DNA from 2 places in the Roseateles sp. P2_H4 genome. Region 1 is predicted to be linked to the other one. Evidence: predicted binding sites of a transcription regulator. Region 1 holds the regulator's gene; the other holds the start of a gene.
What was found. The regulator FNR, encoded in region 1, switches genes on or off when oxygen is low (the NO sensors DNR and NnrR bind a similar motif). The targets are predictions, from matches to a motif close to TTGATNNNNATCAA.
Positions count from the first base shown of each region.

Region 2: the regulator FNR is predicted to act here: its motif matches at 4,721-4,734, upstream of cyoA (ubiquinol oxidase subunit II).

Region 1 covers NZ_JBFUFR010000037.1:51,920-59,719, forward strand. Annotated here, with positions in the region: gene AC1DW3_RS23800 (NAD(P)/FAD-dependent oxidoreductase) at 1-629, opposite strand, end outside; gene AC1DW3_RS23805 (sensor histidine kinase) at 766-2,286, shown strand; gene AC1DW3_RS23810 (hypothetical protein) at 2,270-2,725, shown strand; gene AC1DW3_RS23815 (sigma 54-interacting transcriptional regulator) at 2,943-4,355, shown strand; gene AC1DW3_RS23820 (BON domain-containing protein) at 4,543-4,878, shown strand; gene fnr (fumarate/nitrate reduction transcriptional regulator Fnr) at 5,092-5,850, opposite strand; gene hemN (oxygen-independent coproporphyrinogen III oxidase) at 5,958-7,340, shown strand; partial or broken gene AC1DW3_RS23835 (urease accessory protein UreH domain-containing protein) at 7,340-7,800, shown strand, end outside.
Region 2 covers NZ_JBFUFR010000018.1:91,685-112,707, reverse strand. Annotated here, with positions in the region: gene AC1DW3_RS15260 (SURF1 family protein) at 1-531, opposite strand, end outside; gene cyoD (cytochrome o ubiquinol oxidase subunit IV) at 528-914, opposite strand; gene cyoC (cytochrome o ubiquinol oxidase subunit III) at 914-1,537, opposite strand; gene cyoB (cytochrome o ubiquinol oxidase subunit I) at 1,554-3,578, opposite strand; gene cyoA (ubiquinol oxidase subunit II) at 3,588-4,664, opposite strand; gene AC1DW3_RS15235 (MFS transporter) at 4,779-6,110, shown strand; gene AC1DW3_RS15230 (glutathione S-transferase family protein) at 6,225-6,896, shown strand; gene AC1DW3_RS15225 (ArsR/SmtB family transcription factor) at 6,868-7,215, shown strand; gene AC1DW3_RS15220 (SRPBCC family protein) at 7,212-7,673, shown strand; gene purL (phosphoribosylformylglycinamidine synthase) at 7,670-11,644, opposite strand; gene AC1DW3_RS15210 (hypothetical protein) at 11,720-12,127, opposite strand; gene AC1DW3_RS15205 (TRZ/ATZ family hydrolase) at 12,124-13,434, opposite strand; gene AC1DW3_RS15200 (ribokinase) at 13,454-14,371, opposite strand; gene gltA (citrate synthase) at 14,435-15,745, opposite strand; gene AC1DW3_RS15190 (FAD assembly factor SdhE) at 15,770-16,033, opposite strand; gene AC1DW3_RS15185 (succinate dehydrogenase iron-sulfur subunit) at 16,037-16,738, opposite strand; gene sdhA (succinate dehydrogenase flavoprotein subunit) at 16,766-18,553, opposite strand; gene sdhD (succinate dehydrogenase, hydrophobic membrane anchor protein) at 18,553-18,912, opposite strand; gene sdhC (succinate dehydrogenase, cytochrome b556 subunit) at 18,925-19,353, opposite strand; gene AC1DW3_RS15165 (GntR family transcriptional regulator) at 19,447-20,163, opposite strand; gene AC1DW3_RS15160 (malate dehydrogenase) at 20,258-21,023, shown strand, end outside.

The DNA.
Region 1 (7,800 bases):
GGCATGGCGCCCAGCACGCGCGGGCCGCCTTCCACCAGCAGCACGCGGGCCTGCCTGGGGTCGATGCGGCGGAACTCGCCCGGCAGCGTGTGCCTTGCGATCTCGGCGAAGGTGCCGGCCAGCTCGACCCCGGTGGGGCCGGCGCCGACGACGACGAACTGCAACTGCGCCGCGCGCCGGGCCGGATCGTCTTCGCGCTCCGCTGCCTCGAAGGCCATCAGCACGCGGCGGCGGATCTCGAAGGCATCGTCCAGCGTCTTCAGGCCCGGCGCGTGCTCGGCCCAGTCGTCGCGGCCGAAATAGCTGTGCGTGGCGCCGGCGGCGACGATGAGATGGTCCCAGCGGAGCAGGGCGCCGTCCTTCAGCGTGACCGTCTGCGCCGCGGCATCGATGCCGGTGACCTCGCCGAGCAGCGTCGTCACATTGCGCTGGCTGCGGAAGAGATGGCGGATGGGCGCCGCGATGGACGGTGCCGACAGGCCGGCGGTCGCGACCTGGTAGAGCAGGGGCTGGAAGAGGTGGTGGTTGGTCTTGTCGACGACGGTGACGTCGACTTCAGCGGTGCGCAGGGCACGCGCCGCTTCCAGGCCGCCGAAGCCGCAGCCGATGATGAGGACTTGGGGACGCATGAGACTCATCCTACGCCTCGTTTGCTGCGCCGCAGCATGGAAGGGGTCAAGCGCCGTTTCCTGCTGTTGCAATGGATGCGAAGCTGGGGAGGGCCTTGCGGCGGAGGGCCTCTTAGCATGCGGCGCGTCCTGCACGATGTCTGTCGATTCCCTCACCGCGCCCGCCCATCCCCGACCCGAGCCCACGTCCAGCGCCGACTCGGCCTGGCAGCGCCTGCGCAACGAAGGCCTGCGCGGCCTGTCCTTCCGCCAGGGCCTGCTCGCGGTCTTCCTGCTGATCGCCATGGCCCTGGGCGGTGCCGCGGCCCAGGCCATGCTGGCGTTGGAGCATGTGGCCCTGCAGGGCCGCGAAGCCTCTCAGGACGCCGCCGCCCTGACGGCCCAGGTGCAGCGCCTGGCCGAGCGCACGGTGGCGATGGAGCGCAGCGCGCGCCAGTTCCTGGTGCTGGATGACGGGGCCTTGCGCGAGCGCTTCCAGGCCGCCTGGCAGGAGGCGCGCGACACGCAGTCCGAACTCGCCCATGCGTTGACCGAGCCGGCGACGCACCAGCTCTTCGCCGACTGGGGCGCCCAGGCCGATGCCGCCTGGCGCATCCTGCAAACGCCCGGCCGACTGCGACAGCCCGCCCTGCAGCGCTTGACCCCGCTGTTCGCGCGCCTGCATGGCATCAACCAGGCGCTGGCGCAGCAGAGCCAGCAGGCCATGGACAGACGCAGCGATGCCGTGCTGGCCGAGCTGGAACAACAGCGCCGGCTCATCAGCGCCCTCGTCGTCGGTGCCAGCGTGCTGGCGGTGCTGCTGGCCTTCAGCTTCGGTCACTGGCTGCTGCGGCCGTTGACCCATGTCGAGGCGGCCATCGGCCGGCTCGGTGACAACCACTTCGATGAACCGGTGCAGATCAGCGGCCCGGTCGACCTGCGCCGGCTGGGCCGCCAGCTGGAGTGGCTGCGCCAGCGCCTGGCGACGCTGGAGTCCGACAAGACCCGTTTCGTGCGCCACATCTCGCACGAGCTGAAGACGCCCATGGCCTCCATCCGCGAGGGCGCGGCCCTGCTGCGTGATGGCGTGGCCGGGCCGCTGACGGCCGACCAGGCCGAGATCGTGCGCATCCTCGGCGACAACAGCGCGGCCCTGCAGCTGCAGATCGAGGGCCTGCTGAGCTACCAGGCGCTGGCGTCCGACGCCCAGCAGTTGCGCCGCCGTCCCGTGGAGCTGAAGGCGCTGCTGGAACGTGTCGTCGACGATCAGCGGCTGCTGTGGCGGGCCAAGGACCTGCAGATGCGCATCGACGCGGCCGAATGCGAGGTGCTCGTAGACGGCGACAAGCTGGCGGCCGTGCTCGCCAACCTGCTCGTCAACGCGGTGCGCTTCAGCCCGCCGGGCGGCAGCGTGACGCTGACGCTGGCGCATGACGCGGCCGGCGTGCGCATCGACTGCGCCGACGAGGGCAGCGGCGTGGCGGCCGAGGACGCGCCACGCATCTTCGACCCCTTCTACCAAGGCCGTCACCAGCCGCCGGGCGCTCGTCGCGGCAGTGGTGTCGGCCTGTCCATCGTGCGCGAGGTCGTGCAGGCCCATGGCGGCAGCTGCCGGCTGCTGGCCAGCGCGCGCGGTGCCCATTTCCGGATCGAGATTCCCCATGCGAAGACTGCTTGAGATTGCCCTTTTGCTGCTGCTGGCTGCCTGCCAGACGCCGGCACCCTCGCCACAAGCTGCGCCGCCTGCGCCGGTCTGCCCGGAGCCGGCCGCGCCGCCGCCCGCCAACGACGAGGGCGTCAAGGCCCTGCAGGGCTATGCGGCCGATCTGCAAAAGGCCTGGCAGCTCGGCCAGGGCCGCAGCGCCGCCGAGCAGGCCCAGGCCGCCGCCCAGCTCGACGCGCTCGGCACGTCGACCGACCCGCTGCTCGAACCCCTGAAGCCGCTGGCCTCCCTGATGAGCACGCGGCTGGCCGAGCAACGCCGGCTGCAGGACAACCTCGACAAGCTCGGCCAACAATTGCGCGACGCCCAGCGCCGCAACGAACAGCTCAACGAGAAGCTCGAAGCGCTGAAGGCCATCGAGCAGACGCTGCCGGCCAAGCCGGGCGCGAAATGAAACCCCTCGTCCAAGGAGTACCTTGGCCTGGGACCGCGCTGTGGTCAGGGCCGCAGCGCTTCGGCAGGCACATCACGTCCACCGGACGTAATGTGTCCGGCCTCAGCCCCCGAGGGGACGGCGATGCTTGCCGGATCGACCGGCAAGCACATCACCCAAGGCGGGCCGGCTTGGGAGCGGCCCGGCGCTCGCCCCGCGAGACCCGACAGGAGTCTGCATGACGGCACAAGCCACCATCCTCGTCGTCGACGACGACACCGACCTGCTGCGCCTGATGACGATGCGCCTGACGGCCGCCGGCCACGCGGTGCAGGCCGTCTCCAGCGCCGAGGCGGCGCTGGCCCACCTGGCCGTCAAGCTGCCGGCCCTCGTCATCACCGATGTGCGCCTGCCCGGCCTGGACGGCCTGGCCCTGTTCGACGAGATCCGCGCCCGCCACCCCTCGCTGCCCGTCATCCTGCTGACCGCCCACGGCAGCATCCCCGATGCCGTCGAGGCGACGACGCGCGGCGCCCATGCCTATCTGACCAAGCCCTATGACGGCAAGGAGCTGCTGGACAAGATCAACCAGGCCCTGCTGCTGAACCGGCCCGGTCCCGCGCCCTTTGGCGGCGATGGCGCCTGGCGCAGCGAGATCATCAGCCGCAGCCCGCGCATGGCCGAGGTGCTGGCCGAGGCGCGCCTGGTGGCGGGCACCGATGCCAGCGTGCTGATCGCCGGCGACAGCGGCAGCGGCAAGGAGTTGCTGGCCCGCGCCATCCACAAGGCCAGCCCGCGCGCGGCCAAGCCCTTCATTGCGGTGAACTGCGCCGCCATCCCGGAGGCCCTGCTCGAATCCGAACTCTTCGGCCATGTGAAGGGAGCCTTCACCGGCGCGCAAGGGCATAGACAGGGCCTGATCCCGGCGGCCGAGGGCGGCACGGTCTTCCTCGACGAGATCGGCGACATGCCGCTGGCCCTGCAGGTCAAGCTGCTGCGGGTGCTGCAAGAGCGCGTCGTGCGGCCGGTGGGCAGCAATGACGCCGTGGCGGTGGATGTGCGCCTGCTGTCGGCCACGCACCGCGACCTGGAACTGGCGATGACGGAGGGCCTGTTCCGGCCTGACCTCTACTACCGGCTCAATGTCGTCAAGCTGAGCCTGCCGGCACTGGCCGAGCGGCGCGAGGACATCGCCTTGCTGGCCCAGCATTTCCTGCAGACGCTGGCCGAGCGCCACCGCAAGCCGGTCAAGGGCTTTGCACCCGATGCGCTGGAGGCCCTGGTGACGGCGCCCTGGCCGGGCAATGTGCGCCAGCTCTACAACGTCGTCGAGCAGGTCTGCGTGCTGGCGACAGCACCGCTGCTGCCGCTGGCCCAGGTGCAGCGCGCGCTGCAGATGCCGCCGGCCGAAGTGCTGAACTACCAGCATGCCAAGCAGCGCTTCGAGCGCGACTACCTGAACCAGTTGCTGAAGCTGACCTCGGGCCAGGTGGCCGAGGCGGCGCGCCTGGCCGACCGCAACCGCACCGAGTTCTATCGCCTGCTGCAAAAGCATGGCCTGGACCCGCAGTTGTTCCGTGCGGAGGCGGCCCCCCTAGCGCCCGCGTCGGCATCCGGCGACAGGAAACTGTCAGACGAATCAAGCGCTTAGCGCCGCAGCCGCGCAGCCTGTCGCCACCCGGCGACAAAAGTGCCGCCCTGGGCCGCTGTTCACCCCCGAGTTTTTTGGCAAGTGCTTGATCTGCAAGGGAAATCGCAGGTTGGCACAGGCCTTGCGCTAAGCCGTTTGTGGCGCCACCCGGTGCCGCCTTCGATTCACGCATCCTCAGGAGATTTGCATGCGACAAACATCCACCTTCGCCCGACTGCTGACTGCCGCCCTGATGGCGGGTGCCGCGACCGCGAGCTTTGCGGCCGATCAAGCACCGGCCCCGGACCAACAGGTCGCGCAGGCTCAGCCGGCAGGTGACGCCGCCATCACCAGCCAGGCCCAGGCCGCCCTGCAAAAGGACAAGGACCTGCAGGCGCTGCCGCTGACCGTCAGCAGCACCAGCGCCGGCGTGATCGTGCTGAAGGGCGCGGCGCCCACGGCAGACCTGGCCCAGAAGGCCGTGCTGCTCGTGTCGGCCGTGCCGGGCGTGAAGGAAGTGCGCAACGAGATCAAGGTCGGCTGATCGCCGTCACCTTCGATCTCGAGGCCCCGCGCGCCCCCGCGGGGCCTTTTTTTCGCGTGACCCCAGATTTCCGGGCCGAGCGCCGGGCCGCCCCAAGCCGGCCCGCTTGGGCGATGTGCTTGCGGCTCAATGCCGCAAGCATCGCCGTCCCCTCGGGGGACCGGCCAGCTCTGCCCGCGTTCAGCAGGGCCGGGCTGGACGAGGGGCTTCAACTCAAACCCGGGAGTTGTTGACCAGCGCCTGCAGCCCCGCCTGATCGAGGATGCGCAACTGGCGCTGCTTGACCTCCATCAGCCCGTCCTCCTGGAACTTGGAGAAGGTGCGGCTGACGGTCTCCAGCTTGAGTCCGAGGTAGCTGCCGATCTCTTCGCGCGTCATGCGCAGCACCAGGCTGGACGCCGAGAATCCGCGCGCCTGCAGGCGCTGCGTCAGGTTCAGCAGGAAGGCCGCGAGCCTCTCCTCGGCGCGCATATTGCCCAGCAGCAGCATGACGCCGTGGTCGCGAACGATCTCGCGGCTCATGATCTTGTGGAACTGGTGCTGCAGCACGTTGAACTCGCGCGACAGGGCTTCCAGGTCGCGGTACTGGATCACGCAGACGGAAGAGTCCTCCAGCGCGACCGCGTTGCAGTGGTGGTGGTCGCTGCTGATGCCGTCCAGSCCSAGCAGCTCGCCMGCCATCTGGAAYCCGGTSACCTGYTCGCGGCCGTCCTCGCTGCCGACGCAGGTCTTGAAGAAACCGGTGCGCACCGCGTACAGGGCCTCGAAGCGGTCGCCGTTGCGGAACAGGTGGTCGCCACGCTGCACGCTGCGGCGCTTCTCCACCAGGCCGTCGAGCTTCTGCAGCTCGCCGGCGTTCAGGCCCACGGGCAGGCAGAGTTCCCGCAGATTGCAGCTGGCGCAGGCCACCTTGAGGGGCTCGAGCGCGGAGCAGGGCTTCGAGGGCATGTCGGGAGTGATCGGCACGCTCATCGGGCTAGTCAGGGTGGTCAGCATGGAACACATTGTTCTCGGCGGCACCCGCAGCGGCCTTGACCTGGATCAACGCCCTGGGTTGTTCCTGTCGGCACAGTGAGGGCATGCCCGCTGTCACAGACCGCCCCATCGATGCCGACCTGCTGCGCCGCCATGACGTGGCCGGCCCACGCTACACGTCCTATCCCACCGCCGACCGCCTGGTCGAGGCCTACCAGGGGCCTCAGCACCTGCAGGCGCTGCGCCAGCGCGGCACGGCGCAGCCGCTGTCGGTCTATGTCCACATCCCGTTCTGCGAGCAGCTCTGCTATTACTGCGCCTGCAACAAGATCATCACCAAGCACCATGAGCGCGCCCAGCCCTACCTGGCCGCGCTGGAAGTGGAGATGGACCTGGTCGCCGAGGCCATGGGAGGCACGGCGCCGGTATCGCAGTTGCACCTGGGCGGTGGCTCACCGACCTTCCTGTCCGACACCGAGCTGAGCTCGCTGATGGACGCGCTGCACCGGCGCTTCAAGCTGCTGCCGGGTGCCGAGCTGTCCATCGAGGTGGACCCGCGCACGGTGGACGCCGCGCGGCTGGCGCATCTCCGTGGCCTGGGCTTCAACCGCCTGTCCTTCGGTGTGCAGGACTTCGATGCCGCCGTACAGAAGGCCGTGCACCGCGTGCAGCCGTTGGAGCAGGTGGCCGCGCTGATGCTGCGGGCCCGCGAACTGGGGTTCTCATCCACCAACGTCGACCTGATCTACGGCCTGCCGCTGCAGACACCGGCGAGCTTCGCCCGCACCATCGCCCAGGTGGCGGAACTGCGCCCGGACCGCATCGCGATGTACGCCTATGCCCACCTGCCGCAGCGCTTCAAGCCGCAGCGCCGCATCGTGGCCGAGTTGCTGCCCCCTGCGGGTGACAAGCTGGCCATGCTGTCCGGCGCGATCAGTGCGCTGCTGGGCGAGGGCTACACCTATATCGGCATGGACCATTTCGCGCTGCCGGAAGACTCGCTGGCCGTGGCCAAGCGCCAGGGCCTGCTGCACCGCGGTTTCCAGGGCTATTCCACGCAGCCGGACTGCGACCTCGTCGGCCTGGGCGTGTCGTCCATCAGCCGCGTGGGCGCCACCTATGCGCAGAACGCCAAGACCATGGACGAGTACGAGGACGCCCTGCGTCAACGCCAGCTGCCCGTGCAGCGCGGCCTGGCCCTGACGCGCGATGACCTGCTGCGCCGCGCCGTCATCATGGCGCTGATGTGCCAGGGCCGCGTGGAGTTCGAGTCCATCGCGGCGTCCTACCTCGTCAACGTGCCCGCCTACTTCGCACCCGAGTTCGAGCGCCTCGGCCAGCTCGCGGACCAGGGCCTGGTCGTGCTGGAACCCGGCGCCATCCAGCTCACGCCGCTGGGCTGGTATTTCGTGCGCGCCGTGGCCCTGGTCTTCGACCGCTATCTGCAGGCCGACGCCAGCCGCGAGCGCTTCTCCAAGATCATCTGATGGCGCTCGATGCTGCGCTCATCGCGTCAGTCACGCTGATGGGCCTGGCCGGCATGCCGCATTGCGCGGCCATGTGCAGTGCGCCCTGCGCACTGGCCGCCGGCCGGCAGCCGACCAAGCTGCTGGCCGGCCGGCTGCTGGGCTACGCGGCTGGCGGCGCCGTGGCGGCGGCGTCCGCCGCAGCGCTGGCACGCGCGTCCCAGAGCGTCACGCTGCTGCAACCTGCCTGGGCCTTGCTGCAGGCGGCGCTGCTGCTGTTCGGCCTCACGCTGCTGGCGCGTGGCCGCGTGCCGGCGTGGCTGGGGGCCGTGCGCTGGCGCCCGCAGCCGCGCCACGCCTTCGCCGTGGGCGTGGCCTGGGTGGCGATGCCCTGCGGCTTGCTGCACGCGGCCCTGCTGCTGGCGGGGCTGTCGGGTTCGCCCTGGAGCGGCGCCGCGGCGATGGCCGGCTTCGCGCTGGC
Region 2 (21,023 bases), on a different contig from region 1:
AAAGAAAGGCGCGACCGTACCGCTGACGCCAAGCTGGGCCGCGATACCGGCGACGTCACGCGAATACCAGCGCCCCTCGGCGGGCACGTTCTGGCGCAGCGGGCCGCCGCCGGTCTCGGTCAGGCGCAGCAGGCCCGTCAGCTCGACGGCGCCGGCGGGCGCGGCATGCCGGTCGGGCGCGCGCTGCTCGGGCGGCACGAAGCCGCGGTTGATGAGGACGGCCGTGCCGTCGTCCAGGCGCAGCGGCGCCAGCACCCAGTGGCCACCGCCCAGTTCGGTCGTGGCCTGCACCAGCACCTCGCGCGGCTCGAAGCGGCCGCGCAGGCGCAGGCGGCGGTATTCGTCGGCCTTCGATACCGAAACCGATGCGGCTGGCGGAGACACCGGCCCCGCATGAACCTGGCGCTCGACGCGGGCAATGAGATCTTCTTTCCAGCCGAGGCGCTGGAACTGCCAGACGGCCAGCGCGAGGAAGCCCACGCTGGCCAGCGCCGTGGCGACGATCAGTGCCAGGCGCGCCGCGCGGATCACGGCATGTTGCGCATCGCGGCGGGATCGGGCGTCGGCATCATGTTGGCGTTCATGTGATACATGACCCAGACCGAGCCGGACAGCATGATGACGACCAGGGCGCCGGTGAACAGCAGCGCCAGCAGGGACCAGCCCTGCTCGACCTTGGCGTTCATGTGCAGGAAATAGATCATGTGCACGACCATCTGCACGGCCGCGAAGCCGAGGATGACCAGGCCGGTGAGCTTGGGCGTGGGCAGCACCTTGCCCATGACGAGCCAGAAGGGAATCGCCGTCAGGATGACCGACAGCATGAAGCCGACGGCATAGCCCTTGAAGCTGACGTGGAAGTCACCTTCGCCGTCGTGATGGTCGTCGTGGTGATCGTGGGCATGGTCGGCCATCACAGCACTCCCATCAGGTAGACGAAGGTGAAGACGCCGATCCAGACGACGTCCAGGAAGTGCCAGAACATCGACAGGCACATCAGGCGGCGGCGGTTGGCCGGCGTGAGGCCGAGTTTCTGCACCTGCACCATCAGCGTGACCAGCCAGATGCAGCCGAAGGTGACGTGCAGGCCGTGGGTGCCGACCAGCGTGAAGAAGCTGGACAGGAAGGCGCTGCGGCCGGGGCCGGCACCCTCGTGGATGAGGTGGTGGAACTCGAACAGCTCGATGCCGAGGAAACCCAGGCCGAACAGGCCCGTGATGGCCAGCCAGGCCAAGACCTGGTTCTTGCGCTTGGCCTGCATCGCGATCATCGCGAAGCCATAGGTGATGGACGAGAACAGCAGCAGGCCCGTGTTGACGGCCACCAGCGGCAGGTCGAACAGGTCGGCGCCCGACGGGCCGGCCGCGTAGTTGCGGCCCAGCACGGCGTAGACGGCGAACAGCACCGCGAAGATGAGGCAGTCGCTCATCAGGTAGAGCCAGAAACCCAGCATGGTGCTGGGCTGCGGGTGGTGGTCACCCGTGTCGTAGAAGACGGGCGCGGCGCCGTTGACGTGAGAGGTCACAGTTGCAGTCATGTCAGCGGTCTCCCGGTCAGGCAGCGGATGCAAGCGCGCGGGTGCGCTCGTCCTCGGTGCGGGTCACCGCATCGGCCGGGATGTGGAAGTCACGGTCGTAGTTGAAGGTGTGGACGATGGACGCGATGACGGTGGCGGCAAAGGTCGCCGCGGCGATCCAGTACATATGCCAGATCAGCGCAAAACCCATGGCCGTGGCCAGCATGGCGATGATGAATCCGGCGCCGGTGTTCCTGGGCATGTGGATGGCCACGAAGCCTTGGCGAGGGCGCTCGGCGTTGCGCTGCTTCATGTCGTGCCAGGCGTCCATCTCGTGGGCGATGGGCGTGAAGGCGAAGTTGTAGTCCGGCGGCGGCGAAGATGTGGACCATTCCAGCGTGCGGCCACCCCAGATGTCGCCCGTCGTGTCGGCCAGTTCCTTGCGACGCCAGATGCTGACGGCGATCTGCACCAGGAAGGCACCGATACCGCAGGCCACGATGCCCGCACCGATGGCGGCGACGACGAAATAGGGTTGCAGCGTCGTGTCGTCGAAGTGGCTGACACGGCGCGTGATGCCCATCAGGCCCAGCACGTACAGCGGCGTGAACGCGACCCAGAAGCCGATGAACCAGCACCAGAACGACACCTTGCCCCAGAAGGCGTCGAGGCGGAAGCCGAAGGCCTTGGGGAACCAGTAGTTGATGCCGGCGAAGGCGCCGAACACCACGCCGCCGATGATGACGTTGTGGAAGTGGGCGATCAGGAAGAGGCTGTTGTGCAGCACGAAGTCCGCCGCCGGCACCGCCAGCAGCACGCCGGTCATGCCACCGATGGTGAAGGTGATCATGAAGCCCACCGTCCACAGCATCGGCACTTCGAACTTGATGCGGCCACGGTACATCGTGAACAGCCAGTTGAAGATCTTGGCGCCCGTCGGGATCGAGATGATCATCGTCGTGATGCCGAAGAAGCTGTTCACGCTGGCCCCTGAGCCCATCGTGAAGAAGTGGTGCAGCCAGACGAGGTAGGACAGGATGGTGATGACGACCGTCGCGTAGACCATGGACGCATAGCCGAACAGCTTCTTGCGACTGAAGGTGGACACCACTTCCGAGAAGATGCCGAACACCGGCAGCACCAGGATGTAGACCTCGGGGTGGCCCCAGATCCAGATCAGGTTCACGTAGAGCATGGCGTTGCCGCCAAGGTCGTTGGTGAAGAAGTTGGTGCCCAGGTAGCGGTCGGCCGTCAGCAGCGCGAGCGTCGCGGCCAGCACGGGGAAGGTCGCGACGATGAGCACGTTGGTGCACAGCGAGGTCCACGTGAAGACGGGCATCTTCATCATGGTCATGCCCGGCGCGCGCATCTTGATGATGGTGGCGATCAGGTTGATGCCCGACAGCGTCGTGCCCACCCCCGCGATCTGCAGTGACCACAGGTAGTAGTCCACCCCGACGTCGGGGCTGGCCAGGATGCCCGACAGCGGCGGGTAGGCCAGCCAGCCGGTCTTGGCGAACTCGCCGATGAACAGCGAGATCATGACCAGCACGGCGCCGCCGGCCGTCATCCAGAAGCTGAAGTTGTTCAGGAAGGGGAAGGCGACGTCGCGTGCGCCGATCTGCAGCGGCACGACATAGTTCATGAACCCGGTCACGAAGGGCATCGCGACGAAGAAGATCATGATGACGCCGTGGGCCGTGAAGACCTGGTCGTAGTGGTGCGGCGGCAGGAAGCCGGCATTGTCGGCAAACGCCATGGCCTGGTGGGCCCGCATCATCAGCGCGTCAGCGAAGCCGCGCAGCAGCATCACCACGCCGAGGATGATGTACATGATGCCGATCTTCTTGTGGTCGATGCTGGTGATCCAGTCGGTCCACAGATGGCCCCAGAGCTTGAACTTGGTGATCAGCGCGAACACCAGCGCGCCGCCCAGCATCACGGCGATGAAGGTGGCGACGAGGATGGGCTCGTGCAGCGGCAGCGAGTCCCAGCCGAGGCGGCCGAGGATGGGATGCAGCTGATCGAGCGTCTGGTGTTGGGCAACGACGGGATTGGACATCGGTCGGTCTCAGTTCTTCAGCGCGGCGGGTGAAGCCTCGGGGGCTTCGACGGGCAGACCCAGCAGGTTGGTCGGCGTGCACAGCGCGGCGACGACGGTGCGTTCGCGCTGCGTGCCCTCGGCATCACGCCAGGGGCTGCGCATCGTGCTGGCCACGCCACCCTTGCCGGCACCGCCGGCCGCGTCGATGGCCATCATCTGGCTGGCGCACATCTTCTTGCCGTCGACGCAGCGGTCGACGATGGCGCTCCACAGGCCGGGCTCGACGCTGGCGAAGCGGCGGATGGGCTCCTTGGCGCTCGGCTGTTCCAGCTTCAGGTAGTCAGCGCGGGTCAGCGTGTTGCCGCCGGCCTTGTTGCCGTCGACCCAGCGCGCGAATTCTTCGTCCGTCAGACCATGGAACTTGAAGCGCATGTCGGAGAAGCCGGCACCGCTGTACTGGGCCGACAGGCCGTCATAGACACCGGCCTTGTTGATGACAGCGTGCAACTGAGTCTGCATGCCCGGCATCGCGTAGATCATGCCGGCCAGGGCCGGCACGTAGAAGGTGTTCATCACCGAGGTGGACGTGAAGCGGAAGTGGATGGGGCGGTCCACCGGCGCGGCCAGTTCGTTGACGGTCGCGATGCCCTGCTCGGGGTAGATGAAGAGCCACTTCCAGTCCATCGACACCGCGTAGACCTCCAGCGGCTTTACGTCGGCCGCCACGGGCTTGCCTTCGGCGATGCGGTCCAGCGGGCGGAAAGGGTCGAGCTTGTGGGTGCTGATCCAGGTGATGGCGCCCAGCGCGATGATGATCAGCAGCGGCGCACCCCAGATGACGAGTTCCAGGCGGGTGGAGTGGTCCCAGTCCGGCGCATACGTCGCCTCCTCGTTGGACTGGCGGTAACGGTATGCAAAGAACAGCGTCAGCGCGATCACCGGGACGATGATCAGCAGCATCAACAGCGTGGACGTGACAATGAGCTGCGCCTGCTGTTGCGCGATGTCGCCATGCGGCTTCATCACGATCCAATCGCAGCCGGACAAAGCGAAGCTGGCTGACAAGACCAGGGCGCTGTTGAGGAGAGACTTGTTGGGGTACATCCTGAGGTGCGCGCAAGGGTTAACGATCTTGCTCGCAGCGATGGAATGTAAGTTGATTGAGGCAAATCAACGATTGGACATTTTGTCCAAGGCACAGACGGAGACAAGCCCGAAATGGCAGTTGCAGGTAGTACTTTCCATAGCCCCAATTCCGGCCCGCTGACCACCCGGACGGACGAGGACCTGGCCCCCGGCGACATCGCGGTGGGCGTCATCATCGGCCGCGCGTCCGAATATTTCGACTTCTTCGTCTTCGGCATCGCCTCGGTGCTGGTCTTCCCGCAGGTCTTCTTCCCCTTCGCCGACCGCCTGACGGGCACGCTCTACGCCTTCCTGGTCTTTGCGCTGGCATTCGTCGTCCGACCGGTCGGCACGCTGATCGGCATGTCCATCCAGCGCCATTTCGGCCGCTCGGCCAAGCTGACCGCCGCCCTCTTCCTGCTCGGCTGCTCCACGGTCGGCATGGGCCTGCTGCCTGGTTACGCCGAGGCCGGCAGCGCAGCCATCTGGCTGCTGGCGCTCGCACGCGTCGGCCAGGGCCTGGCCTTGGGTGGCTCCTGGGACGGCCTGCCCTCGCTGCTGGCCCTGAACGCCCCGCCGCACCGCCGCGGCTGGTACGCCATGCTGGGCCAGCTCGGCGCGCCGCTGGGCTTCTTCGTCGCCTCGGGCGTGTTCCTGTACGTGTTCGGCAGCCTGGACGCCAAGGACTTCCTGTCCTGGGGCTGGCGCTTCCCCTTCTTCACCGCCTTCGCCATCAACGTCGTCGCGCTGTTCGCCCGGCTGCGCCTGGTCGTCACGCACGAGTACGAGAAGCGCATGGAGGAGCATGAGCTCGACCCCGCCTATCTGCGCGAGCTGCTGCCCGCCCAGGGCCACCACATCGTCATCGGCGCCTTTGCGGCCCTGGCCAGCTATGCCCTTTTCCACCTGGTGAGCGTGTTCCCGCTGTCCTGGGTGGCGCTGTACGGCACCGAAGGGGTCGAGGACTTCATGAAGATGGAGCTTCTCGGCGCCGCCTTCGCGGCCGTCGCCATGCCCATGTCCGGCCTCATCGCCGACAAGATCGGCCGGCGCAGCTACCTCGGCACCATGGCCATGGCCATCGGCGTGTTTGCGCTGTTCGCGCCCTTCATGCTGGGCGGTGGCAAACCCGGCCAGGCCGCCTTCATCCTGATCGGCTTCGTGCTGCTGGGCCTGTCCTATGGCCAGTCCGCCGGCTCGGTGACGTCCAATTTCCTGCCTCACTTCCGCTATACCGGCGCAGCGCTGACGGCCGACATGGCCTGGCTGCTGGGCGCGGCCTTTGCGCCCGTCGTGGCCCTCTTCCTGTCGTCACGCTTCGGCCTGGTGTCGCTCAGCCTCTACCTGCTGTCCGGCGTGGTCTGCACGCTGGTGGCGCTGCGGGTGAACAAGCGGCTGCAGGCGGCCGCCGTCGTGCAGGACTGATCCGGTTCGCCATCCAGACAAGGCGGGCCGAGGCCCGCCTTTGTTTTGCCTCGACAGTTTCCTTTTCCTGAAAGTTTCCATACACTTAGCCATCACGGAAACTTTAGAGCCACCATGTCCCTGACCCTGCACTACCACCCGCTCTCCTCCTATTGCTGGAAGGTCCTGATCGCCCTCTACGAGAACGGTGCGCCTTTCGAAGCCCGCACCGTCAATCTCGGTGACCCGGCAGCACGCGCGGCCTACGCTGCGCTCTGGCCCACGGCCAAGATCCCGCTGCTGGTCGACGGGGACCGCGTCGTGCCCGAGACCTCGATCCAGATCGAGTACCTGGATCGCCGCCATCCGGGGGCCGTGCAGTTGCTGCCCGATGACTTCGAGGCGCAGCTGGAGGTGCGCTTGTGGGACCGCGTCTTCGACCTGCACGTGATGACGCCCATGCAGCGCTTCATCGGCCAGCAACTGCGCCCCGACGCCGAGCGCGACGCGGCCACGCTGACCGGCGCCGTCAATGACCTGGGGCTGGCCTATGACCTCATCGAAAGCCGCCTGGGCGACCGTACCTGGGCAGCGGGAGAGGCCTTCACGATGGCCGATTGCGCCGCAGCGCCGGCCCTGTTCTACGCGGCCATCGTGCGGCCCTTCTCGCCCGCCCATGTCAAGCTCAGCGCCTACTTCGAGCGCCTGCTGGCCCGTCCCTCCGTGTGGCGCTGCATCGTCGAAGCCCGACCGGTCTTCCAGTACTACCCCCTGCGTCATGCCCTACCTGCACGCTTCCTCGGCTGAAGGCCTGGACCGTCTTTTCGCCGCCCTGGCCGACGGCAACCGCCGCGCCATGGTCGACCAGCTGGCGCGCGGGCCGGCCTCGGTGTCGGACCTGGCCAAGCCGCTGTCTCTTCGCCTGCCCTCGGCGCTGAAGCACCTGGCCGTGCTGGAGGCCGGCGGCGTCGTGCAGTCGGACAAGGCCGGCCGCGTGCGCACCTACCGCATCGCGCCGGATGCCTTTGGCGGCCTGGAAGACTGGGTGGCCACGCGCAAGGCGATGTGGCATCGCCAGTTCGACGCCCTTGAAGCCCTTCTCGAAGAACAGGACAACCCACCGTGACGACGACTCCCGCCGCCCACACCAGCTTCGTGCTGGAGCGCCGCTTCAAGGCCTCGGCCAGCCGTGTGTTCGCTGCCTGGGCCGACCCGGCCACCAAGCAGCGCTGGTCCGACTGCCATGCCGAGATGAACGCCACCGAGTTCAGCATGGACTTCCGCCCCGGTGGGCAGGAGATCTACCGCAGCGAGCTGCCCGATGGAACGCAGCTCGCCGTCGACAAGGTCTTCCTCGACATCGTGCCGCAGGCCCGCATCTTGTTCGCCTACTCAATGGCAGCGGACGGCCGCGCGCTATCGGCGTCACTGGTCACCGTGGAGTTCGCCAACACGCCTGCCGGCTCGACGCTGAAGCTGACCGAGCAGTTGGCCTACCTCGACGGCCACCAGGACCTGGAGCAGCGCCGGCGTGGCACCGAAGAGGGCCTCGACCGGCTGTTGCTCGAGGTGGATGCGGCTTAGCCCAGCGCCTTCCTCGCGCTCTGGAACATGCGCAGCCACGGGCTGTGCAGCGCGCGGTCGCCCGAGGTCCAGCTCATCTGCACATTGCGCAAGACGCGCTCCGGGTGGGGCATCAGCGCCGTGAAGCGGCCGTCCGGCGTCGTCACCGACGTCAGGCCGCCCGGGCTGCCGTTGGGGTTGAACGGGTAGGCCTCGGTCGCTTGGCCATGGTTGTCGACAAAGCGCATGGCCTGGAGGACCTTGGCCGCGTCACCCTGGCGCGCGAAGTTGGCGTAACCCTCACCGTGTGCAACGGCGATGGGCAGGCGGCTGCCGGCCATGCCCTGGAAGAACACGCTGGGTGACTCCAGCACCTCGACCAGCGACAGGCGGGCCTCGAACTGCTCGCTCTGGTTGCGCGTGAAGCGCGGCCAGGCGTCGGCGCCCGGGATGATGGGCGCGAGCGCGGCCAGCATCTGGCAGCCGTTGCAGACCCCCAGGGCCAGCGTGTCCCGGCGCGCAAAGAAGGCACGAAACTGCTCGGCCAGCACGGGGTTGAACATGATGCTGCGCGCCCAGCCCTCGCCGGCGCCCAGGGTGTCGCCGTAGCTGAAGCCGCCGCAGGCCACGAAGGCCGCGAAGCCGTCCAGTTGGACCGCGCCGGACTGCAGGTCGCTCATGTGCACGTCGAAGCTGTCGAAGCCGCCCTGTGCCATCGCATAGGACATCTCGATGTGCGAGTTGACGCCCTGCTCGCGCAGGATGGCGACCTTGGGCTTCGCGCCGGTGACGATGAACGGCGCCTCGGGCGTGAACGTCGTGTGGACATGCAGGCCCGGGTCGTCGGCCTTGCCGGCAGCGGCATGCTCGGCATCGGCGCCGGCCGGGTTGTCGCGCAACTGCGCGATGCGCCACGACACCTCGTCCCAGGTCTGCTGCAGCGTCGTCAGGTCGGCGGCGAACACCTTCTTCGCATCGCGCCAGACTTCCACCTGCCGCGCCGCATTGGGCTTGGCAACGACGTGGGAATACCTGGACAGGCCATGCGCGCGCAGCACCTGCATGACGGCATCGCGGTCGCCCGCGCGGACCTGGATCAGCGCACCCAGTTCCTCGCTGAACAACGCGCGCAGCGTCAGCTCTTCGCGGCGGGCGCTGACCTGGCCGGCCCAGTTCTTGGAGTCGCCCATGTCGGCGCGGCTGTCGCTGATGCCGTCGCCTTCCGTAACCAGCATGTCGACGTTCAGGCTCAGGCCGGTCTGGCCGGCAAAGGCCATTTCGCAGGCCGCCGCCCACAAGCCGCCATCCGAACGGTCGTGATACGCCAGCAACTTGCCGGCGGTGCGCAGTTCGTTGATCGCGTTGACCAGCGACACCAGCAGCTTGGGGTCGTCGAGGTCCGGCACATCGCTGCCGAACTGGTTCAGCGTCTGCGCCAGGATGGAGCCGGCCATGCGGTGCTGGCCCTGGCCCAGGTCGATGAGGATGAGCGCCGAGTCCTCGCGCTGCCATTCGGGCGTCAGCGTGCCGCGCACGTCGGCGATGCTGGCGAAGGCGGTGACGATCAGCGATACCGGCGCGGTGACCTGCTGGTCAGCCCACTTGGTGCGCATCGACAGCGAATCCTTGCCGACTGGGATGGAAATGCCCAGCGCGGGGCACAGTTCCATGCCCACGGCCTTGACAGTGTCGAACAGCGCGGCGTCTTCACCGGCTTCGCCACAGGCAGCCATCCAGTTGGCGCTGAGCTTCACGCGCGGCAGCTCGAAGGGCGCGGCCAGCAGATTGGTGATGGCCTCGGCCACGGCCATGCGGCCCGAGGCGGGTGCGTTGACGGACGCCAGCGGCGTGCGCTCGCCCATGCTCATGGCCTCGCCGGCAAAGCCGTTGAAGTCGGCCAGCGTGACGGCGCAGTCCGCCACCGGCAGCTGCCAGGGGCCGACCATCTGGTCGCGGTGGTTGAGGCCGCCCACGGTGCGGTCGCCGATGGTGACGAGGAAGCGCTTGCTGGCCACCGTCGGGTGGCGCAGCACGTCGAAAGCGGCCTGCTCCAGCTTGACGCCGGACAGGTCCAGCGCACCGCCGCTGCGGGCCACGCGCTTGACGTCGCGCTGCATCTTGGGCGGCTTGCCCAGCAGCACGTCCATGGGCATGTCGATGGGGTGATCGGTGACTTCCGCGTCGCCATCCACCAGCTTCAGGTCGCGCTCTTCCGTCACGACACCGACGACGGCGAACGGGCAGCGCTCGCGCGCGCACATCGCTGCAAAACGGTCCAGGCTGCCCGGCGCAATGGCCAGCACATAGCGCTCCTGGCTCTCGTTGCACCAGATTTCCTTTGGGGCGAGGCCCGACTCCTCCAGCGGCACCTTGCGCAGGTCGAAGCGCGCACCGCGGCCGGCGTCGTTGACCAGCTCGGGGAAGGCGTTGGAGATGCCGCCCGCGCCCACGTCGTGGATGGCCAGCACCGGGTTCTCCTGCCCGAGGCCCCAGCAGTGGTTGATGACCTCTTGCGCGCGCCGTTCGATCTCGGGGTTGCCGCGCTGCACGGAGTCGAAGTCGAGGTCGGCCGTGTTGGTGCCGGCCGCCATCGAACTGGCCGCGCTGCCGCCCATGCCGATGCGCATGCCCGGGCCGCCCAGCTGGATCAGCAGGCTGCCGGCGGGGAACTCGATCTTCCGGGTCAGGTCGGCGCGGATCTGGCCCAGGCCGCCGGCGATCATGATGGGCTTGTGATAGCCGCGGCGGATGCCATCCACCGTCTGCTCGTAGACGCGGAAATAGCCGCCCAGATTGGGCCGGCCGAACTCGTTGTTGAAGGCCGCACCACCCAGCGGGCCCTCGATCATGATCTGCAGCGCCGACGCGATGTGCGCCGGCTTGCCGACCGGGTTCTGTTCCCAGGATTCGGCCAGACCCGGCAGATGCAGGTTGGAGACCGAGAAGCCGGTCAGGCCCGCCTTGGGCTTGGAGCCGCGGCCCGTAGCACCTTCGTCGCGGATCTCGCCGCCAGCGCCCGTGGACGCCCCCGGGAAGGGCGAGATGGCCGTCGGGTGGTTGTGCGTCTCGACCTTCATCAGCACCTCGGCCTGCTCGGCACGGGCCGTGTAGGCCGAGCCCGGCGCATCGGCCGCCATCCAGCGCTGGATGGCATGGCCTTCCATGATGGCGGCGTTGTCCGAGTAGGCGACGACCGTGTGCTGCGGGTTCAGCTTCTCGGTGTTGCGGATCATGCCGAACAGCGAGAGCGGCTGGGCCTCGTCGTCGACGATGAAGCTCGCGTTGAAGATCTTGTGGCGGCAATGCTCGCTGTTGGCCTGGGCAAACATCATCAGCTCGACGTCGCTGGGGTTGCGGCCGAGCTTCTTGAAATTGGTGTCGAGGTAGTCGATCTCATCGGCCGACAGGGCCAGGCCGAACTCGACATTGGCCTTCTCCAGGGCTGCACGGCCCTGGCCGAGCACGTCCACATGCGCCAACGGCTCGGCCGTGCGCTCGTCGAACAGATGGGCGGTGGCCTCGCGCGTGAAGCACACCGACTCGGTCATGCGGTCGTGCAGCAGTTCGGCGCAGGCCTGCAGCTCGGCCTCGCTCAGCTGCCTGGTGCCGCCAAGGCTTCCAAGGAGGCCGGACTTCAGCGCGACGCGGTATTCAACGACGCGCTCGACGCGCTTCAAGGCCAGGCCGCAGTTGCGCGCAATGTCGGTGGCCTTGGACGCCCAGGGGCTGACGGTGCCGAAGCGCGGCGCGACGACGACGAGATCGCCGCTGGCAGCCGCATCGGCGGGTTCGCCGTAGGTCAGCAGCGCCTCGAAACGCTGCTGAGCGCCGGCCGCCATGGCCGTGTCGGTCCAGACCCAGTGCACCGCGCGGGCGCTGACGGCGCTGATGCGCTCGTTGACCTGTTGCAGCCGGCCCAGCAAGGCCTGGGCGCGGAACGTGGACAAGGCGTTGCCGCCCTCGAAACATTGCAGATGCAGGGTGCGGGTCATGGCGTCGGGAGGCGGGGCCGCGCGGCCGGCGTAAGGGGAAACCAGCATTCTAGGCGGCAGTCCGCCCTGCGCCAGCTATGCGCCCAGACTGAGGCCGCGACTGCGCAGCCAGGCCTCGGCCTCGGCGACGCTGGCGCAACCGTGGAAGTTGGTCAGCGTGGCCGCGCGAGCCGCCATCGGCTGGATGATGAGAGCCTGGAAACTGTCCGGGATGACCGTGGCCGCGGCGGCGAGGTCGTGGGCCAGGGCGTCCTCGAAGAAGGCCCAGATGCCATCCAGTGCCTCGGGCGTGGCGCCTTCCCAGGCGGCCGTGTCGCTCAACAGACCCCAGGGGCGGCCGGCACGCTCGCGCGCCAAGCGTCCGCCCTCTTGCTGCAGCCGGGCTGCGGCGATCTCGTTCCAGGTGCCCTCCAGACGCAGAACCAGCACGTCGCCACGCCAGGTGAGGCTGAAGCGGCCATGCTGGCTCCACACTGGGCTCATGGGGCCTGCATTCGGCCGACGACGTCGCGCACCTCGGCCAGCAGGGCCGGCACATCGATGGTCGTCGGCTGGCGCTCGCGCAGCACCTGGCGGCCGCCGATCCAGACATTGCTGACCTGCTCACGGCCGGCCACGTAGACGAGCTGGGCCGCGGCGTTGTACACGGGCTGGCATTCGATGCTGTCCAGCGACACGGCGACGCAGTCAGCCAGCTTGCCGACCTCCAGCGAGCCGAGGTCGTCGCCGCGGCCCATGGCCTTGGCGGCGCGGATCGTGGCCATTTCCAGCGCGGTGCGCGCAGAGGCCACCGTCGGGTCACCCGTGATGCCCTTGGCTAACAGCGCTGCTGAGCGGATCTCACCGAACATGTCGAGACGATTATTGGACGCCGCGCCGTCGGTGCCAAGCACCGTGTTGACGCCGGCGGCCTCCAGCGCCTTCAGCGGCATGACGCCCGAAGCCAGCTTGAGGTTGGAGTTGGGGTTGTGCACCAGATGCACGCCCTTCCTGGCCATCAGCTCGATCTCGGCCTCGTCGAGGTGGACCATGTGCACGGCGATCATGCGCTCGTTGAACAGGCCCAGCTTGTCCAGGCGCGCAATGGGACGCACACCGTGGGCCTTGAGGCCGTCGCTGACCTCGCCCGCCGTCTCGTGGATGTGGCAGTGCATCTGGATGTCGAGCTTCTCGGCCAGGTCGCGCAGCTTGATGAAGGTCTCGTCGGACACCGTGTAAGGCGCATGCGGCGCGCTGGTCCAGTCGAGCAGCTTCTCGCCCTTGTACTGTTCGTAGGCCGCGATGCCCTTGGCGATGTAGTCGTCCGGGCCGGAGGCATAGCCGGTGGGGAAGTCGATGACGTTCATCGACACGGCGGCACGCACGCCCGAGTCCACAGCGGCGCGGGCCATGGCGGTCGGGAAGAAATACATGTCGTTGATATAGGTCGTGCCGCTGCGCAGACCTTCGGCAGCCGCGAGCTTGGAGCCGAGATAGGTCCAGTCCTCACTGACCCATTTCTTTTCGAGCGGCCAGATGTGGTTCTGCAGCCAGTCCATCAGCGGCACGTCGTCGGCGACACCGCGCAGCAGCGTCATGGCCGAGTGGGCGTGGCCGTTGATGAGGCCGGGGATGAGGATCTGCTCGGGCAGTTCGACACGCTCGGCTTGCGGGTACTTCGCCAGCAGGTCAGCGCGCGGGCCGACGGCGGCAATGCGCTCGCCGTCGATCAGCAGCGCGTGATCTTCAAGCGTGCCTTCGCCGGCCTTCATGGTCAGCAGCCAACGGGGCAGCAGCAGGGTCTGGGACATCTTGTTCTCCTTGTGGGATTCAGTGCTTCAACGATTCTTGGACTTCGGCGCGGCGCGGCATCGCGTCCTGCACGCCGGGGCGCGACACGGCGATGGCCGCGGCGGCTTGGGCAAAGGCGAGCGCCTGGGCAATGGGCTGGCCCTCGGCCAGCGCGGTGACGAGAGCGCCGACGAGGGTATCGCCGGCGCCGACGGTGTCGACGGCCTTCACCGGGCGGGCGGGCACGCGGAGGATGCCCTGGTCATCGAGCCAGCACAGGCCATCGGCACCGAGGGACACGAGGACGGCACCCGGGCCCTTGGCGCGCAGCGCTCGGGCCAGCGCCTCGGGCTCGGCGACGCCACCACCCAGGGTCGTGACCAAGGCCTGGGCCTCCAATGCATTGACGACGAGCAGGTCGACCAGGGGCAGCAGCGCCTCGCAGCCGGCGCGGAAGGGCGCCGCGTTCAGCAGCGTCTTCACGCCGGCCGCATGGGCGCGTTCAAAGGCGCGCGCGACGCTTTGCAGCGGCAGTTCCTGCTGAGCGACCAGCCAGCGCAAGCCGTTCAGCTCCAGGGCCTCCACCTGCTCCAGCGGCAGCGTGCCGTTGGACCCGGCCACCGTGACGATCTGGTTCTCGGCATCCTCGGCGCCGACGACGATCAACGCAACACCCGGCACTTCGTCGGCGGGCTGGGCAACCGCATGGGTGTCGACGCCCTCGCCTTTCAGCTGCTCGACCATGGCCGCGCCGTTCTCCAGCAGGCCCACGCGCGCAGCCAGAGCCACGCGCGCACCGAGCCGTGCTGCTGCGACCGCCTGGTTCGCGCCCTTGCCGCCCAGGCAGGAGCCGAAGCGCTGGCCGCGCAGCGTCTCGCCCGGCAGCGGCAGGCGCGGCGCATGCACGATGAGGTCGCGGTTGACGCTGCCGAGGACGAGGATCTCAGGACGGGTCATCAAGGTTCCCAAACGAAAGAACCCCTCGGAGGACCGAGGGGTTCGCGGTGATGCGAGAGCCGATCAGCGCTGTGCGATGGGCTTGACGTCGCGCGGGGTGGCGCCGACGAAGAGCTGGCGCGGGCGGCCGATCTTGTACTCGGGGTCGCCGATCATCTCATTGAGCTGGGCGATCCAGCCCACCGTGCGGGCCAGCGCGAAGATGGCGGTGAACAGCGGCACGGGGATGCCGATGGCGCGCTGCACGATGCCCGAGTAGAAGTCGACGTTCGGGTAGAGCTTGCGGGCGACGAAGTACTCGTCTTCCAGCGCGATTTTCTCGAGCTTCATGGCCAGTTCGAACAGCGGGTCGTTTTCCAGGCCCAGTTCGCCCAGCACTTCGTGGCAGGTCTCGCGCATCAGCTTGGCGCGCGGGTCGTAGTTCTTGTAGACACGGTGACCGAAGCCCATCAGCTTGACGCCGGAGTTCTTGTCCTTGACCTTGCTGACGAACTCGCCGATGCGGGCCACGCCGCCCTGCTTCTGGATGTCGCCCAGCATGTTCAGGCAGGCCTCGTTGGCACCGCCGTGAGCGGGGCCCCACAGGCAGGCCACGCCCGCGGCGATGGCCGCGAAGGGGTTGGTGCCCGACGATCCGCACAGGCGCACGGTCGACGTGGAAGCGTTCTGCTCGTGGTCGGCGTGCAGCGTGAAGATGCGGTCCATCGCGCGGACCAGCACCGGGTTGGGGTTGTAGTCCTCGCAGGGCGTGGCAAACATCATGCGCATGAAGTTGCCGGCGTAGCTCAGGTCGTTCTTCGGATAGATGTAGGGCTGGCCAATGGTGTACTTGTAGGCCATGGACACCAGCGTCGGCATCTTGGCGATCAGGCGGATCGCCGCGATCTCGCGGTGCTCGGGGTTATTGATGTCGGTGCTGTCGTGATAGAAGGCCGACATCGCGCCCACCAGGCCCGTCATGACGGCCATCGGGTGGGCGTCACGGCGGAAACCGCGCAGGAAGAACTGCATCTGCTCATTCACCATCGTGTGGTGCATGACCTTGTCCTCGAACGTCGCCTTCTGGCTTTCGTTCGGCAGCTCTCCGTACAGCAGCAGATAGCAGGTCTCGAGGTAGTCGCAGTTCACCGCGAGTTGCTCGATGGGGTAGCCGCGATACAGCAGCTCGCCCTTGTCACCGTCGATGTAGGTGATGGTGGAGTTGCACGACGCCGTGGACAGGAAGCCGGGGTCGTAGGTGAACTTGCCGGTCTGGCCGTACAGCTTGCGGATGTCGATGACATCCGGGCCGATGCTGCCCTTGTACAGGGGCAGATCCATCGAAGGGCTGCCGTCGGAGAACGACAGGGTGGCTTTCACGTCGGACGGGGTCATGTTGCAGTCCTTAGGGTTTTGAAATCAGGTGCGCAGGTCGGCAAGGACTTGGTGCACGGCAGTGGTGTCGATTTCACCACTGGGCTCCTTGCGGCGCAGTAACAGGTCGAGAAGGTCGTTGTCGGCCAGGTCCATCAGTATCGTCAGGCCTTCGGCTTGCACGACGCTGATGCCTTCGTCGGCATGCCGGGTAAAGAATCGTTCGATGAAGAGGTCGTTCTCCAGCAGGCCACGGCGGCAGCGCCAGCGCAGCTTGGAGAGTTCGCGTTCACCGATCAGTTCGGGCATGCGTCAGACCGCGCGGCGGACCATCAGTTCCTTGATCTTGCCGATGGCCTTCGTGGGGTTCAGGCCCTTGGGGCAGACGTCCACGCAGTTCATGATGGTGTGGCAGCGGAACAAGCGGTACGGGTCTTCGAGGTTGTCCAGGCGTTCGGCGGTGGCTTCGTCGCGGCTGTCGGCGATGAAGCGGTAGGCCTGCAGGAGACCTGCCGGGCCGACGAACTTGTCGGGGTTCCACCAGAAGCTCGGGCAGCTCGTCGAGCAGCTCGCGCACAGGATGCACTCGTACAGGCCGTTGAGCTCGTCGCGCTCCTCGGGCGACTGCAGCCGCTCGGTCTCGGGCGGCACGTTGTCGTTGACCAGGTAAGGCTTGATCGAGTTGTACTGCTTGAAGAACTGCGTCATGTCGACGATCAGGTCGCGCACGACGGGCAGGCCCGGCAGCGGCTTGAGCGTGATGACGCCCGGCAGCGTGCGCATATTCGTCAGGCAGGCCAGGCCGTTCTTGCCGTTGATGTTCATCGCGTCCGAGCCGCAGACGCCTTCGCGGCAGGAGCGGCGGAAGGACAGGCTGGGGTCGACGGCCTTGAGCTTGTTCAGGGCGTCCAGCAGCATGCGCTCCGAGCCATCCAGCTCGACCTCGAGGGTCTGCATGTAGGGCTTGGCGTCCTTGTCCGGGTCGTAGCGGTAAATCTGGAAGGTGCGCTTCATGAGGTTTTTCTCGACAGACAGGACGCGTTAGAAGGTTCTGACCTTGGGCGGGATCGATTCAACGGTCAGCGGCTTGAGGTTGACCGGCTTGTAGTCCAGGCGGTTGCCGTCGGAGTACCACAGCGTGTGCTTCATCCACTGCTCGTCGTTGCGGCCGTTCGGGTGGGCCGGCGTGTCGCCGTAGTCGTTGACGGTGTGGGCGCCGCGGCTCTCGGTGCGGGCCGCCGCCGACACGATGGTGGCCTGCGCCGCCTCGATCAGGTTCTCGACTTCCAGCGCCTCGATGCGGGCCGTGTTGAAGACCTTGGACTTGTCCTTGAGCGTGATGTTCTTGACCCGCTCGGCAATCGCCGCGACCTGGGTCACACCCTCGTTGAGCATGGCCTGGGTGCGGAACACGCCGGCGTGCTGCTGCATCGCGGCACGCAGGTCGTTGGCCACGTCCTGGGCATATTCGCCGCTGGTGCTGTTGTCCAGGCGCGCCAGGCGGGCCAGCGAGCGGTCCGCCGCGTCCGCAGGCAGGTCCTTGTGCGACTGCTTGCCCAGGTCTGCGGCCACCAGGTGGTTGCCTGCCGCGCGGCCGAACACCAGCAGGTCGAGCAGCGAGTTGGTGCCCAGCCGGTTGGCGCCGTGCACGCTGACGCAGGCGCATTCACCCACGGCGTACAAGCCTTTGATGACCTCGTTGGGGTTGCCGTTCTTGGGCGCCACCACCTGGCCGTGGATGTTGGTGGGGATGCCACCCATCTGGTAGTGGATGGTCGGCACCACGGGGATGGGTTCCTTGGTGATGTCGACGTTGGCGAAGTTGTGGCCGATCTCCAGCACCGACGGCAGGCGCTTGGCGATGGTGTCGGCGCCCAGGTGGGTCATGTCGAGGTTGATGTAGTCCTTGTTCGGACCACAGCCCCGGCCTTCCTTGATCTCCTGGTCCATGCAGCGCGACACGAAGTCGCGCGGTGCCAGGTCCTTCAGCGTGGGCGCGTAGCGTTCCATGAAGCGCTCGCCGTCGGCGTTGCGCAGGATGGCGCCTTCGCCACGGCAGCCTTCGGTCAGCAGCACGCCGGCGTTGTGCACGCCGGTCGGGTGGAACTGCCAGAACTCCATGTCTTCCAGCGGGATGCCGGCGCGCGCCGCCATGCCCAGGCCGTCGCCGGTGTTGATGAAGGCGTTGGTGCTGGCGGCAAAGATGCGGCCGGCACCGCCGGTGGCCAGCAGCACGGTCTTGCCGCGCAGGATGTGGACCTCGCCGGTCTCCATCTCGAGCGCGGTCACGCCGACCACGTCGCCCTCGGCGTCGCGGATCAGGTCCAGCGCCATCCACTCGACGAAGAACTGCGTGCGCGCCTTGACGTTCTGCTGATACAGCGTGTGCAGCATCGCGTGGCCGGTGCGGTCGGCCGCGGCGCAGGCGCGCTGCACGGGCTTCTCGCCGTAGTTGGCGGTGTGGCCGCCGAAGGGGCGCTGGTAGATGGTGCCGTCGGCATTGCGGTCGAACGGCATGCCGAAATGCTCGAGCTCGTAGACGACCTTGGGCGCCTCGCGGCACATGAACTCGATGGCGTCCTGGTCACCCAGCCAGTCCGAACCCTTGACGGTGTCGAAGAAGTGGTAGTGCCAGTTGTCCTCGCTCATGTTGCCGAGCGAGGCGCCAATGCCGCCTTGAGCGGCGACGGTGTGCGAGCGGGTCGGGAAGACCTTGGACAGCACGGCCACGTTGAGGCCGGCCAATGCCAGTTGCAGCGAGGCGCGCATGCCGGAGCCACCGGCCCCGACGATCACCACATCGAACTTACGGGTAGCGAGCGCCGCCATCACAGTCTCCACAGAACCTGGATTGCCCAACCGGCGCAACCCAACAACCAAACGATGGTGAGCACCTGCAGCGCGAGGCGAACACCGACGGGCTGGATGTAGTCCATCCAGATATCGCGCATGCCCACCCAGGCGTGATACGCGAGCGACAGGATGGTCACGAAGGTCAGCAGCTTCATCCACTGCTGGGAAAAGATCGCCGCCCAGCGGTCGTAGCCGAGGGCGCCGGGCATCAGCAGCTGGGCCAGCAGCACGACCGTGAAGACGGCCATCAGCACGGCGGTGACGCGCTGCGCGAGCCAGTCACGCAGACCGTAATGCGCACCGACGACGATGCGCTTGGAACCGAAAGTACTCATTCTTGTTCTTCCTCAGTACAGACCGAACAGCTTGGCACCCAGCAGCAGCGTCAGCAGCGTGCTGAGGGTCAGCGTGACCAGAGCCGAGCTGTGGCCCTGGGCCTTGCTGACGCTGTGCGTCGCGTCCATCCACAGATGGCGCACGCCGGCGATGAAGTGCAGGAGGTAAGCCCAGATCAGGGCCAGCGTCACCAGCTTGACGAACCAGCCGGGGATGCCGGCGAAGCCCGCCACGAACACGTTGGTGAAAGTCTCGAAGGAGATTTCCGTGCTCAGGCTGCTGTCCAGCATCCACACCACGAAGGGCAGCAGCAGGAACATCAGCAAGCCGCTGATGCGATGCAGGATGGAGACGATGCCGGCGGGTGGAAGGCGGTAACTGACGATCTGCGTGACGTGAATATTTCTGAAGACCGGTCGGGTCTTGGCACTGTCCGTCATGGTCGAGCCTGCGTAATCAATGTGAAACCGAAAGATTCTAGGCCAGAGACAAAGGCCGAGCTTCGCGGTTGCTGCACTGCGGCATTGTCAGATTCAGTTCAACTCATTGAGGTAGAAGTCCGCCTGCGTGTGGTAGAGACCGCGTCGCAATTCGACCGGTCGGTCGCCATAGGTGTAGGCCACGCGCTCGACGCTGAGCAGGGGGGCGCCGTCGGGCAGGCCCAGCAGTTCGGCGGCACCGGCGGTGGCCGCGATGGCGCGCAGCTTCTCCTCGGCGCGCACCATGTGCACCTGGTAGCGTTCCTCGAAGAGCGCGTACAGCGTGCCCGCGTAGGCGTTGATGACTTCGCTGCTCAGCCCGCGGAAATGCCGTTCCGGCAGCCAGAGATCGTCCAGCACGACAGCGCGGCCGCGGCGCAGCAGCAGCCGCCTGACCTCGATGACGGGCTCCGCCGTGCGCAGATGCAGGGCCCGCGCCGTCTCGGCCGTGGCACGGGCGCGGCGGCAATGCAGCAGCTCGCGGGTGAAGCCGGTGGCGCCGTCGTCGGCCACCAGGCGCAGGAAGCGATAGGCGTCGCGCGGCGCCGTGTGCGTCGCGACAAAGGTGCCGGCGCCCTGGCGGCGCTCGACGACATGCGCCGCCGCCAGTTCATCCATCGCCTTTCTGACCGTGCCCGCACTGGCGTGGAAGCGCTCGGCCAGGGCCGCTTCGCTGGGCAGGGCATCCCCTGGCCGCCACTCGCCCGCCGCGAGGGCGGCCACGATCAACTGGCGGATTTGCTCGTACAGCGGCGCAGGGGACTTTGGCATGCGCGCATTGCAGCACAGGGTATGCCCGTACACTCGACAGGTTGAGGGCGAAACGCCCTAGCCCAGCTTTATCAACTGTCCCTCGGAGACCTCCATGAGCAAGAAACCCGTTCGCGTCGCCGTCACCGGCGCAGCTGGCCAGATTGGCTACGCCCTGCTGTTCCGCATCGCCTCCGGCGAAATGCTGGGCAAGGACCAGCCCGTCATCCTGCAACTGTTGGAAATCCCCGACGAGAAGGCTCAGAACGCGCTGAAGGGCGTGATCATGGAACTCGAAGACTGCGCCTTCCCGCTGCTGGCCGGCATCGAGGCCCACAGCGACCCGATGACCGCCTTCAAGGACACCGACTACGCGCTGCTCGTCGGCGCCCGCCCGCGCGGCCCCGGCATGGAACGTGCCGACCTGCTGGCCGCCAACGCCCAGATCTTCACGGTGCAGGGCAAGGCCCTGAACGCCGTCGCCTCGCGCAATGTGCGCGTGCTGGTGGTCGGCAACCCCGCCAACACCAATGCCTACATCGCGATGAAGTCGGCCCCGGACCTGCCGGCCAAGAACTTCACCGCCATGCTGCGCCTGGACCACAACCGCGCGGCTTCGCAGATCGCCGCCAAGACCGGCAAGGCCGTCGCCGGCATCGAGAAGCTGGCCGTGTGGGGCAACCACTCGCCCACGATGTACGCCGACTATCGCAACGCCACCATCGACGGCCAGTCGGTCAAGGCCCTGATCAACGACGAGCAGTGGAACCGTGAAGTGTTCCTGCCCACCGTCGGCAAGCGCGGCGCGGCCATCATTGCCGCTCGCGGCCTGTCGTCGGCCGCCTCGGCTGCCAACGCCGCCATCGACCACATGCGCGACT